Regions from separate parts of the Pseudomonas sp. S2_A05 genome, predicted to be linked through region 2. Evidence: predicted binding sites of a transcription regulator. Region 2 holds the regulator's gene; the other holds the start of a gene.

Region 1 (6,149 bases), 1.3 Mb from region 2:
TGTCTTGACGTTGAAATACGCAGTCATCGAACGATCGGCGCTCATCGACGAGAAACTTGAGGCCCGCTTGATCGAACTGTACCCGCCGATCGCGCAACTGCGGGCTGAGCGGTTATTGGAGCTGCGCATCAAGAGTTGCCGGTTTGAGGACTTGGCGCGCCATCCTCGCGCAGGGAAAAGCCTGCGGATCGTCGACTTGCGCTGCTATGACCAGGAAGAGCGGGAGGTGCGTGATGGAGTCGTTGATTCTGCGCAATTACCGTGACACCGACGCCAAGGCCGTCAGCCAGCTGTTTCGCGAGGTCTACGGTGATCATTACGTGCAAACCGACGTTTACATGCCCTGCCTGATCAATCAGAACCACGCCGACAAACGCTGGCATTCACTGGTTGCAGTGGAGGGTGAGCGGATTCTTGGTCATGCCACTTTGTATCGGCAAAGCGAAAGCTCGCACGATGCCGAACTGGCCTTGAGCGTCGTACATCCCGATACCCGTGGAAAGAACATTGCCACGCGGCTGGGCGGACAACTGCTGACTCATGCGCAGGCGTTGGGTTGTCGCAGCGTCTCGATCAAACAGGTCACCCATCACCCTTACACCCAACGCATGGCTATCAACCTCGGTTTTCACAACACTGGATTGTTGCCGGACTATGTCCGCTCACCCTTTGGCTGCAAAAAAACCGAGTCGATCGTGTTGGGTGTACGTGCTATCGATGGCTATCAACGGCCATTGCCAGAACAGGCATGGCCAGCCAGTTGCCGCCCCTTGATGGAGCGTCTGAGCGCTGTGTTCGGCGTCGGGGCTGATGCAGGACGCTGGCGCGGAGCTTCGGTTCAGGTCCAGCAGCACGGCAGCCGCCATGAAATGTGGCTGGAAAAACTCAATCCGGAACTGCTCGACCAGTTGCGATCACTGCCCGGGCATTGGCTGGTTTCGATTCGTCTACAGCTTTCGCGACAGTTTGCCGTGGATCTGCACAGCCTCAACGCCATCGGTTTTGCTTTCACCGGCCTGGCGCCTGCACAGGATAATCGAGGGGGATGGCTGGCGCTGTTTCATCGTGGCTACCGCACGCGCAGGCTGACATTGCATTGTCCGCACATGCAGCAGTTGCATGACCAGGCACAACGTCACATCACTCGGAAAGCCGTGCCGGCGGCGTAAACAGCATGAGCCCGCACACGGATGAGCGGGCATCATCAGCAGACGTTACGCCTTTGCCTTCAGGCCTTTGTCGGACGGAACTGCCGCATTGCCTTCGCCATAGGTCTTGAGATTCTGCAGGACGTAAATGGCTTTCTTGAATTCGGGGATCAGGCTCTTGCCGTAGTAATTGCCATTGAGACTGTTGGTCTGGATGGCATCGAGCTGAGTGGCGAAATATTCCAGCGCGTTGAACTTCGCCTCCGGGTCTTTCTGCACGCCGAAGCGGTCGAATTTGTCGCCGGCATTGAGCAAAGTGATCGAGGTGATCTCGGAAATCAGGCCGCGCCCGCGCAGGAATTCGCTGAGGTTGCCCAACTGCTTGACGGAAACGTTGGCCGGGTCGAAGCCCTTGATCTGCTTGCGCAAACCCTGCTTATCCATCTCCGCCACATTCAGCGCATTCGGATCGTTGCCGACCCGCGTCAGCATCTGCTGCACTTTGACGCTCTGCGAAACCTGCTTTTTCGCGCCGGTATCACGGACCATTACGCCTGCCTTGCTTTCCCAGGCGCCGGTATAGCCGATCGTCATGCGAGGATTCCTTGTGCGGTGAGCATGAAATGTCCTTGTTCCAACCAATTGAATGGGCGCGAGTATCGGCCGATGCGCCTGATCGCACCAAGTCTTTTGTGCGCTTTTTTACAAATCTCGTACATTCGTGACACAAGCCTGCATCCCGTAAACATTGGTTCAGAGCCGTCATCTTGATGTAACAAACGTGGCGATCCGGGGGTTTGTACCCATCCCGATACCAACCGGTCATCGCCCAGCGTTGTTTCGGCGCGCAAGCACCTAAAGCTTCGGCCCGCAACGACGATACGCTGTGATACCCGCCCTGTTTTATTCCTGCCCTCCAACAAAAAAGCCGCTCAAGGATCAGTTCCATGCCCGCACTGCGCACTATTCAGGCTCGCTACACGCTGTTTCTGATTCTGTTCATCCTGCTGTTGTCCGTACTGACCGTGGTCGGCATCAGCCAACTGGTGGCACCGACCCTGCGCGATACCGAAGAGAAGGTCGTGCTCAACCGCATCGCCGAAGTCGCCGTGCAGATCCAGGGCGAACTGAACAAGGTCCAGGCGCAGCAACGCAGCATCACCCAGACTATCCCGCTGCTCGACAGCGCCGCCATCGACGTGGTGCTGCCAGGGCTGGTGGATCAGTATGGCGAACTGAAAGTCTTTGGCGGCGGTATCTGGCCGTTGCCGGGCCAGCGCGAAGCCGGGCGTAACAAATTCAGCACTTTCTGGCACCGTGACGCCTCTGGCCAACTCAAGGTCAACACGTTCTGGAACAGCGATGCGGCGCCAAACTATTACGACCAGAGCTGGCACAAGGGCGGCATGGCCACTCCGCGCGGCCAGTGCGCGTGGGCCGCTGCCTATAAAGACGACGCCAGTGCCGAGCCGCGCACCAACTGCGCCATGGCGATCTACAAGAACGGCAGCGCCTGGGGCGTTTCGACCATCGACGTGACCCTGGGCTTCTTCAACGACCTGGTGGCGCGCAAGGAAAAAGACCTCAACGCCGAAATGCTCATCGTCGAGGCGGACGGCAAGATCATCAGCAACAGCTCGCGCATCAGCGGCCCGATCGTGCTGAAAAACATCAGCGAACTGGCGGCCAGCTCGACCTTCGTCAATCAGATCAAGACCGGCCTGCAGAATCGCGATACAGCGCAACGCGTCGAGTTCGATAACAACGGTGAAGATGCCACCTTCTTCATGCGCCCTATCGAGGGCACACCGTGGTTCCTCGCCACCGCCCTGCCGACCAAGATGCTCACTGCCCAGCGCGATGACGTGCTCCATAGCCTCAGCCTGATCCAGATTCCGCTGGTGATCCTGCTGGTGCTGTTGCAGGTTTACGCGATTCGTAAGCTGGTGCTGCGCATGAAAGCGCTGAAGGCCAACATTGACTCGCTGTCCAGCGGAGACGCCGATCTGACCCGCCGAATCACCATTCGCGCCGAAGACGAACTGGGCGCCATCGGTCACTCGGTCAACACCTTCATCGCCTATCTGCAGAACATGATCGGCGAAGTCACCCAGGCCACCGGCGCCATGGCTTCCAGCCTCGACAACCTGCAGCGCACCTCGGCACATACCGGCCAGATTCTGCTGCGTCACGCTTCGGAAACCGATCAGACCGTCACCGCCATCAACGAAATGAGCTCGACTGCTGAAAGCGTCGCGCAAAACGCCGCTGAAACCGCTGCATTCACCCAGCGTGCCAATGAGAACGCAGACCGCTCGCGCGTCGTGGTGGGTGAAGCGACCAACAGCGTGGTCGCGCTGATCGACGAAGTGGCCAGCGCTACACACAAAGTTGAAAACATGCAGCAGGACGCCCAGCGCATCACCGAAATCCTCGGCGTCATCGGCGCGATTGCCGGCCAGACCAATCTGCTCGCCCTCAACGCCGCGATTGAAGCGGCCCGGGCCGGTGAACAGGGTCGCGGCTTTGCGGTGGTGGCGGATGAAGTCCGCGCCCTCGCCGCCCGCACTCAGGCCAGCACCTCGGAAATCAACGAAATGTTGACCCGTCTGACCCAAGGCGTGAGTTCGTCGGTCAGCGCCATGGAAAACACCCAGGCCAGTTGCCAGTCCGCTGCTGACGCCACCGCCCGAGTCAACTCGGGGCTGGACGAAATGGCCGGTTCGGTCAGCCATATCAACAGCCTCAGCACGCAGATCGCCACCGCCGCCGAACAGCAAAGCGCAGTGACCGAAGAGATCAACCGCAGCATGGTGCAGATTCGCCACATGGTCGATGAACTGGTGCAGAGCGGCCAGGCCAGCGAGCTGAATACCCGCCAGTTGCTCGAAGCCAATAGCCGCGTGAGCGCGATCATGGGGCGGTTCAAGGTTATTTGAGCCAACCGCGACCACGGGGATTTTGGCCTTTACACCAATCCCCTGTGGGAGCGAGCCTGCTCGCGAAAGCGATTTTTCAGTCACTGTATCTGCGGCTGGTCAACCGCATTCGCGAGCAGGCTCGCTCCCACATTGGTTCGGCTGTCTTGTAGCAACTGGAAACACTCAGTTGATGCCGGGATGGAAAAACCGGTCAAAATGCGCTCTTGCTGACCTTCACCGAGTCGAGAGCCCATTCCCATGCGAAGCCAACTGCGTCTGCTCGCCCTGAGCGCCCTGTTCATCTCCTCCCTGGCGCAAGCCGCCGAACTGATCCCGATCGAAGTGCACCGCGATGCCAATTGCGGCTGCTGCAAAAAGTGGATCAGCCATCTCGAAGCCAATGGCTTCAAAGTCGAAGATCACGTCGAAAGCGACATGAGCAGCTTCAAACAGCAGCACGGCGTACCACCGCGTCTGGCGTCCTGCCACACGGCGATCATCAATGGCAAATTCGTCGAAGGCCATGTGCCGGCCGATCAGGTGCTTGCGTTGAGCAAGCGCGACGATCTGCTGGGTGTGGCAGCGCCAGGCATGCCGATGGGCTCGCCGGGCATGGAAATGGACGGCATGAGCGATGCGTACCAAGTGATCGGTCTGAAGAAGGACGGCGCCGACGTGGTGGTGGCGGACTACCCGGCCCGTTGATGGGTGCGGCTTACTTCGGCCTGTTCTTTGCTGCGTTTGGTGCGGCGACGTTGTTGCCATTGCAATCCGAGGCGCTGCTGGTCGGTTTGATCGTCAGCGAGCGTTACTGGCTGTGGGGTTTGCTTGCGGTGGCGACGCTGGGCAACGTACTCGGCTCGCTGATCAACTGGTGGCTGGGCCGTGGCATCGAGCGGTTTCAGGATCGACGCTGGTTTCCGGTCAGCCCTGGGCATATGGCCAAGGCGCGCAAGCACTACGAGCGTTATGGACATTGGTCGCTGCTGCTCAGTTGGCTGCCGGTGATTGGCGATCCGCTGACCTTGATTGCCGGCGTCATGCGCGAACCGCTCGGGCGCTTTCTGTTGATCGTCACCCTGGCCAAAGGCGCGCGCTATGGCGTGCTGGCCCTGCTGACACTTGGCTGGCTCGGTTGAACCAACCCTTCCTGTGATTGCCTTTGTTTAACGTCGGCGTAATCCCGACCTTCCAGAGTCGGCCAATTTTCAAGGAGTTTGTGCTTATGTCCGTCACGCTTTCCCGCTGGCTGCCCGGCCTCGTCCTCAGCGCTGCCTTGCCATTAATGGCGCACGCAGCCACTGAAACCGCCCCCGCCGAAGGGCCTGCCTACGGCCCGGAGCTGCAAGGCTTCCAATACCCCTACACGCTTAAACACTTCGCCTTCGAATCCCAGGGCCAGAAACTGCAAATGGGTTACATGGACGTCGCCGCCAATGGCAAGGCCAACGGCCGCACCGTGGTGCTGATGCACGGCAAGAATTTCTGCGCAGCGACCTGGGACAGTTCGATCAAGGCATTGAGCGACGCCGGCTACCGTGTGATCGCGCCGGACCAGATCGGTTTCTGCACCTCCAGCAAACCTGAGCACTATCAGTACAGCTTCCAGCAACTGGCGACCAACACCCAGCAATTGCTCAAGGCGTTGGGCATTCAGAAAGCCACTGTGCTCGGCCACTCCACCGGCGGCATGCTCGCCACCCGTTATGCGCTGCTGTTCCCTGAGCAGGTCGATCAACTGGCAATGGTCAACCCGATCGGTCTGGAAGACTGGAAAGCCCTCGGCGTTCCGTATCGCACCGTCGATCAATGGTATCAGCGCGAATTGAAGGTCACGGCCAAGGGCATTCGCGACTATGAGCGCACCACCTATTACGACGGCCGCTGGAAGCCGGAATTCGATCGTTGGGTCGACATGCTCGCCGGCCTGAGCAACGGTCCGGGCAAGACCCAGGTCGCGTGGAACTCGGCGCTGATCTACGACATGATCTTCACCCAGCCGGTGTACTACGAGTTCAAAGACCTGAAGATGCCGACCCTGTTGCTGATCGGCACCTCCGACACCACCGCCATCGGCAAG
Region 2 (6,149 bases):
CGAGAGATGTTTTTGTGGATCTTTTTCAGCAAGCATTGCGGCGCGGTCATGTTCGATGCCCGCAAAGCGGTCGACCTGACTGGCCATGAGCACGAGTTTGAGCAGATTGCTTTCGACTTCGGTGACCAGTTGGGTCACACGCTTGATCACTTGACCTGTGAGGTCCTGGTAATCCTGAGCCAGCAGGATGTCGTTGAGGTTGCTCGACACCGCACGGTTGTCCGTGCTGCTGCGTGACAGAAAACCGTCGACCCGGCGCGCCAGTTCACGGAACTCTTCAGCCCCGACCTCGCGACGCATGAAGCGGCCCCAATCGGCGCTCAACGTCTGCGCTTCATCAGCCAGACTGTTGACCACCGGGGTGGCGCTTTCCACCAGATCCATGGTGCGGTTGGCCGCGGCTTCCGTCAGCTTGACCACATAGCCCAGGCGTTCGGTGGCGTCGGTGATTTGCGACACTTCCTCGGCCTGCGGCATGTGCGGATCGATCTGGAAATTGACGATCGCACTGTGCAGTTCACGTGTGAGCTTGCCCACTTCCTGATACAGGCCGCGGTCACGGGTCTGATTGAGCTCATGGATCAGTTGCACCGCGTCGCCGAACTTGCCTTTTTCAAGGCTCTCGACCAGTTCGACCGCGTGTTTTTTCAGGGTCGATTCGAAATCGCCCTGTGATGATTCGTTATGCTCCATAGCTCCCCCGCGCATTCATCAGCCGATGCGTTCGAAAATCTTCTCGATTTTGTCTTTCAACGCCTGAGCCGTGAAAGGTTTGACTACGTAACCGTTCACACCGGCCTGAGCGGCCTCGATGATCTGCTCGCGCTTGGCTTCAGCAGTCACCATCAACACCGGGAGGTGCTTGAGTTTTTCATCGGCGCGCACGTGACGCAGCAGGTCGATACCGGTCATGCCCGGCATGTTCCAGTCCGTTACCAGAAAGTCGATGCTGCCGCTGTTGAGCACCGGAATGGCAGTGGTGCCATCGTCGGCCTCGACGGTGTTGGTGAACCCAAGATCGCGCAGCAGGTTCTTGATGATCCGCCGCATCGTTGAGAAGTCATCAACGATGAGGATTTTCATGTCTTTGTTCAATTCGACCTCCAAGCAGTCTTAAACGCGCCCAGCACCTGGACGCGCCACTTCAATCAATCGGCGCAGCACTTAAAGTTTGTCTGGAGCACAACGGATCGAGACCGGCGCCGTTCATCACCGCACCAGCCTCGTTTCGCAGTGTCCCCACACTGCCTTCAGCGCGCTCGCCACTCCCCCAAACGCCCCCGCAGACGGGCCGCGCACTGGCTGTGTAACTGGCTGACCCGCGATTCACTGACGCCAAGGACTTCACCGATTTCCTTGAGGTTCAGCTCTTCGTCGTAGTACAGCGCCAACACCAGTCGCTCACGCTCCGGCAAATTGGCAATCGCGTCCGCCAGCGCCGCCTGGAAGCGTTCATCTTCCAGATCGCGTGACGGCTCCATATGAGCACTCGCGCCATCCTCGTGCAGCCCTTCGTGTTCGCCGTCCTGCAACAGGTCGTCGAAACTGAACAGGCGACTGCCCAAGGTGTCATTCAGAATCCCGTAGTAATCGTCGAGACTCAATTGGAGTTCGGCCGCAACCTCGTGATCTTTAGCGTCACGGCCGGTTTTAGCTTCAATCGAGCGAATCGCGTCGCTGACCATCCTGGTATTACGGTGAACCGAGCGTGGTGCCCAATCCCCTTTGCGCACTTCATCGAGCATCGCGCCGCGGATTCGAATGCCCGCGTACGTTTCGAAACTGGCGCCTTTGCTGGCGTCGTATTTGGTCGAGACTTCCAGCAACCCGATCATCCCGGCCTGGATCAGGTCTTCGACCTGCACGCTGGCCGGCAGGCGCGCCAGCAAGTGATAGGCAATGCGCTTGACCAGCGGCGCGTAGCGCTCGATCAATTCGTATTGCGCGTCACGCGCCGACTTTTTGTAAAGATTCATGCCACTGGCGGTCATATCACAGGCCCTGCGGTTTGCTGCACGAGACGCTCGACGAAAAATTCCAGATGCCCGCGCGGGTTGGCGGGCAGCGGCCAGGTATCGACCTTCTGGGCGATGGCCTTGAAGGCCAGTGCGCACTTGGAACGGGGAAAGGCTTCGTAGACGGCGCGCTGCTTCTGCACTGCCTTGCGCACGCTTTCGTCGTATGGCACGGCGCCGACGTATTGTAGGGCGACGTCGAGGAAGCGATCCGTGACCTTGGTCAACTTGGCGAACAGGTTGCGCCCTTCTTGCGGGCTCTGCGCCATGTTGGCCAGCACGCGGAAGCGGTTCATGCCGTAGTCGCGGTTGAGCAACTTGATCAGCGCGTAAGCGTCGGTGATCGAAGTCGGCTCGTCGCAGACCACCAGCAACACCTCTTGCGCGGCACGAACGAAACTGACTACCGAGTCACCAATACCCGCAGCGGTGTCGATCACCAGCACGTCGAGATTGTCGCCGATGTCGCTGAACGCCTGGATCAGGCCGGCGTGTTGCGCCGGGCTCAGGTGCACCATGCTCTGCGTGCCGGAGGCCGCCGGCACGATGCGAATCCCGCCCGGGCCTTGCAACAGCACGTCGCGCAGTTCGCAACGGCCTTCGATAACGTCGGCCAGTGTGCGCTTGGGTGTCAGCCCCAGCAGAACGTCGACGTTCGCCAGGCCCAGGTCGGCGTCCAGCAGCATGACCCGACGGCCAAGCTCTGCCAGCGCCAGCGACAAGTTCACTGACACGTTAGTCTTGCCGACGCCACCTTTGCCGCCGGTCACCGCGATCACCTGTACGGGATGCATGCTGCCCATGTTATTTCTTTACCTTGTCTTGCATAGACGGAGGCCACATTACTGGCTGCGCGTTCCTGATCGGAACAATGCGTGGCAGACCATCGATGTAGGTACAAAAACTGTTCATGATTACCTCAGCCAACCTGCTTGGTCGGGCTGTGATAGATATCAGCGAACATGTCAGCCATGGCTTCTTCGCTGGGTTCTTCCTGCATTTGCACGCTGACGGCGCGGCTGACCAATTGATGACGACGCGGCAGATGCAGATCATCCGGAATCCGTGGGCCATCGGTCAGATACGCGACCGGCAATTCATGACTGATCGCCAGGCTCAACACTTCGCCGAGACTGGCCGTTTCATCCAGTTTAGTCAGGATGCAGCCGGCCAGCCCGCAACGCTTGTAACTGTGATAAGCGGCGGTTAGAACCTGTTTCTGGCTGGTGGTTGCCAGGACCAGATAATTTTTTGAGCGAATGCCACGCCCGGCCAGGCTCTCAAGCTGCATGCGCAACGCCGGATCACTGGCTTGCAGGCCGGCAGTATCGATCAAAACCACGCGTTTGCGTAGCAGTGGATCCAATGCCTGCACCAGCGACTGACCCGGATCGACGTGCGTTACCGGCACGTTGAGGATGCGCCCGAGGGTTTTCAATTGTTCCTGCGCGCCGATGCGGAAGCTGTCCATGCTCACCAGCGCAACGTTCTGCGCGCCGTACTTGAGCACATAACGCGCGGCAAGCTTGGCCAGCGTGGTGGTCTTGCCCATGCCGGCCGGGCCGACCATGGCAATCACACCGCCCTCTTCCAGCGGCTCGACTTCCGGTACGGCAATCATCCGCGCCAGGTGCGCCAGCAGCATGCGCCAGGCCTGACGGGGTTCTTCGATATCGGTGATCATCGCCAACAGATCGCGCGACAGCGGGCCGGACAGGCCGATGCGCTGCAGACGGCGATACAGATTGGCCTGGGCCGGACGGCTGCCTTGCAGCTGATTCCAGGCCAGGGTGCCGAGCTGCACTTCCATCAGCTCGCGCAGGCTGTTCAATTCAAAACGCATCGAATCCAGTGCACGCGGATCGACACCCGCCGAGGCCTGCGCAGGCGCTGCGGCCGGGCGCGTCGGTGCGGCGTAGGTCGGCTCGCTCAGCGGCTCGGCAGCAGTCAGCGGCAGGCCTGCGGTCAACGGCAGCCCGGCGAACAACTGCTGATTGGTGTTGCCGTCGGCTTCGCCACGCAGGCTCAGCTCGGCCTGGGCGGTGACGATGCGCGACTGGGTCTTGCGCAGCTCGTCTTCGAGTTCCATGTTCGGAACCCGTGGCGCCAGCGCCGACAACTTGTAATCCAGAGCCGCCGTCAACTCGACGCCGCCGGCAATGCGGCGGTTGCCGATGATGGCGGCATCAGCGCCCAGCTCATCGCGAACCAGCTTCATGGCCTGACGCATATCGGCGGCGAAAAAACGCTTAACTTGCATAAACCACTACCTCAGCCGTTGGGCCCTACTGTCGCAACGATGGTCACTTGCTTGTTGTCCGGTACTTCCTGGTAGGCCAGTACATGCAGCCCTGGCACTGCGAGGCGGCCGAAACGCGAGAGCATCGCGCGGATCGGTCCTGCTACCAGCAGGATCACCGGTTGGCCTTGCATTTCCTGACGCTGGGCCGCTTCGATCAACGAACGCTGCAGCTTCTCGGCCATGCTCGGCTCCAGCAGAACGCCCTCTTCCGAGCCTTGTCCTGCCTTCTGCAGACTATTGAGCAATATCTGTTCCAACCTTGGTTCCAATGTGATTACAGGCAGCTCGGACTCAGTGCCTACAATGCTTTGGACGATTGCACGGGATACGCCGACCCGCACAGCGGCGACCAGCGCGGCGGTATCTTGACTCTTGGCAGCGTTGTTCGCGATCGCTTCGGCGATGCTGCGAATGTCGCGCACCGGCACGTGCTCGGCGAGCAGCGCTTGCAGGACCTTGAGCAACTGCGACAGCGAAACCACGCCCGGCACCAGCTCTTCCGCCAGTTTCGGCGAGCTCTTGGCCAGCAATTGCATGAGTTGCTGCACTTCCTCGTGGCCGATCAGCTCACTGGAGTGCTTGTACAGAATCTGGTTCAAGTGCGTGGCGACCACGGTGCTGGCGTCAACCACGGTGTAGCCGAGCGATTGCGCCTGGGCGCGCTGGCTGATTTCGATCCACACCGCCTCCAGGCCGAAAGCCGGATCTTTGGCGTTGATCCCGTTGAGCGAGCCGTAGACCTGACCCGGGTTGATCGCCAGTTCGCGATCCGGGTAGATCTCGGCCTCGGCGAGAATCACGCCCATCAGCGTCAGCCGATACGCGCTCGGCGCCAGATCGAGGTTGTCGCGGATATGCACGGTCGGCATCAGAAAGCCCAGATCCTGCGAGAGCTTCTTGCGCACACCCTTGATCCGCGCGAGCAATTGCCCACCCTGATTGCGGTCCACCAGCGGAATCAGGCGATAGCCGACTTCCAGGCCGATCATGTCGATCGGCGTCACGTCGTCCCAGCCCAGCTCTTTGGTTTCCATGGCGCGGGCCGGCGACGGCAGCAGTTCCTGCTGACGCTTGACCTCTTCCAGCGCCACGACCTTGGCGACGTTCTGCTTCTTCCAGAACAGGTACGCGCCGCCTGCGGCCAGCGCGGCCATGCTCAGGAAGGAGAAGTGCGGCATGCCCGGCACCAGACCCATCACCGCCATCAAACCAGCGGCCACGGCCAGTGCTTTCGGCGAGGCGAACATCTGGCGGTTGATCTGCTTGCCCATGTCTTCCGAGCCGGAAGCACGGGTCACCATGATCGCCGCCGCTGTAGATAACAACAGTGATGGCAATTGCGCCACTAAACCGTCACCGATAGTCAGCAAGGCGTAAACCTTGCCCGCATCGCCGAAGCTCATGCCGTGCTGGAAGATACCCACGGCCATGCCGCCGATAAGGTTGATGAACAGAATCAGCAGGCCGGCGATGGCGTCACCACGGACGAACTTGCTGGCACCGTCCATCGAACCGTAGAACTCCGCCTCCTGGGCAACTTCCTGACGGCGCGATTTGGCCTGGTTCTGGTCAATCAAACCGGCGTTGAGGTCGGCGTCGATCGCCATTTGTTTGCCGGGCATCGCATCGAGGGTGAAGCGCGCGCTCACCTCGGAAATCCGCCCGGCACCCTTGGTCACCACGACGAAGTTGATGATCATGAGGATCGCGAAGACCACGATACCGACCACGTAGTTACCGCCGATCACCACCTCACCGAACGCCTGAATCACCTTACCAGCCGCGGCATGGCCGTCCTGACCGTGGAGCATTACCACCCGCGTCGAGGCCAC

What was found. The regulator FliA, encoded in region 2, starts transcription of late flagellar genes. The targets are predictions, from matches to a motif close to CTAAAGTTTNNNNNNNNNNNGCCGNTAA.
Region 1: a site for FliA is predicted at 2,004-2,031, ahead of AB4O12_RS07960 (methyl-accepting chemotaxis protein). Genes of this name have one in related genera too.

What each region holds. Positions count from the first base shown of each region.
Region 1 covers NZ_CP162775.1:1,711,388-1,717,536, reverse strand. Annotated here, with positions in the region: gene AB4O12_RS07975 (phenylacetate--CoA ligase family protein) at 1-265, shown strand, start outside; gene AB4O12_RS07970 (GNAT family N-acetyltransferase) at 234-1,169, shown strand; gene AB4O12_RS07965 (hypothetical protein) at 1,215-1,742, opposite strand; gene AB4O12_RS07960 (methyl-accepting chemotaxis protein) at 2,096-4,087, shown strand; gene AB4O12_RS07955 (DUF411 domain-containing protein) at 4,328-4,774, shown strand; gene AB4O12_RS07950 (YqaA family protein) at 4,774-5,208, shown strand; gene AB4O12_RS07945 (alpha/beta fold hydrolase) at 5,295-6,149, shown strand, end outside.
Region 2 covers NZ_CP162775.1:457,630-463,778, reverse strand. Annotated here, with positions in the region: gene AB4O12_RS02180 (protein phosphatase CheZ) at 1-693, opposite strand, end outside; gene AB4O12_RS02175 (chemotaxis response regulator CheY) at 712-1,083, opposite strand; gene fliA (RNA polymerase sigma factor FliA) at 1,251-1,991, opposite strand; gene fleN (flagellar synthesis regulator FleN) at 1,988-2,818, opposite strand; gene flhF (flagellar biosynthesis protein FlhF) at 2,935-4,275, opposite strand; gene flhA (flagellar biosynthesis protein FlhA) at 4,287-6,149, opposite strand, start outside.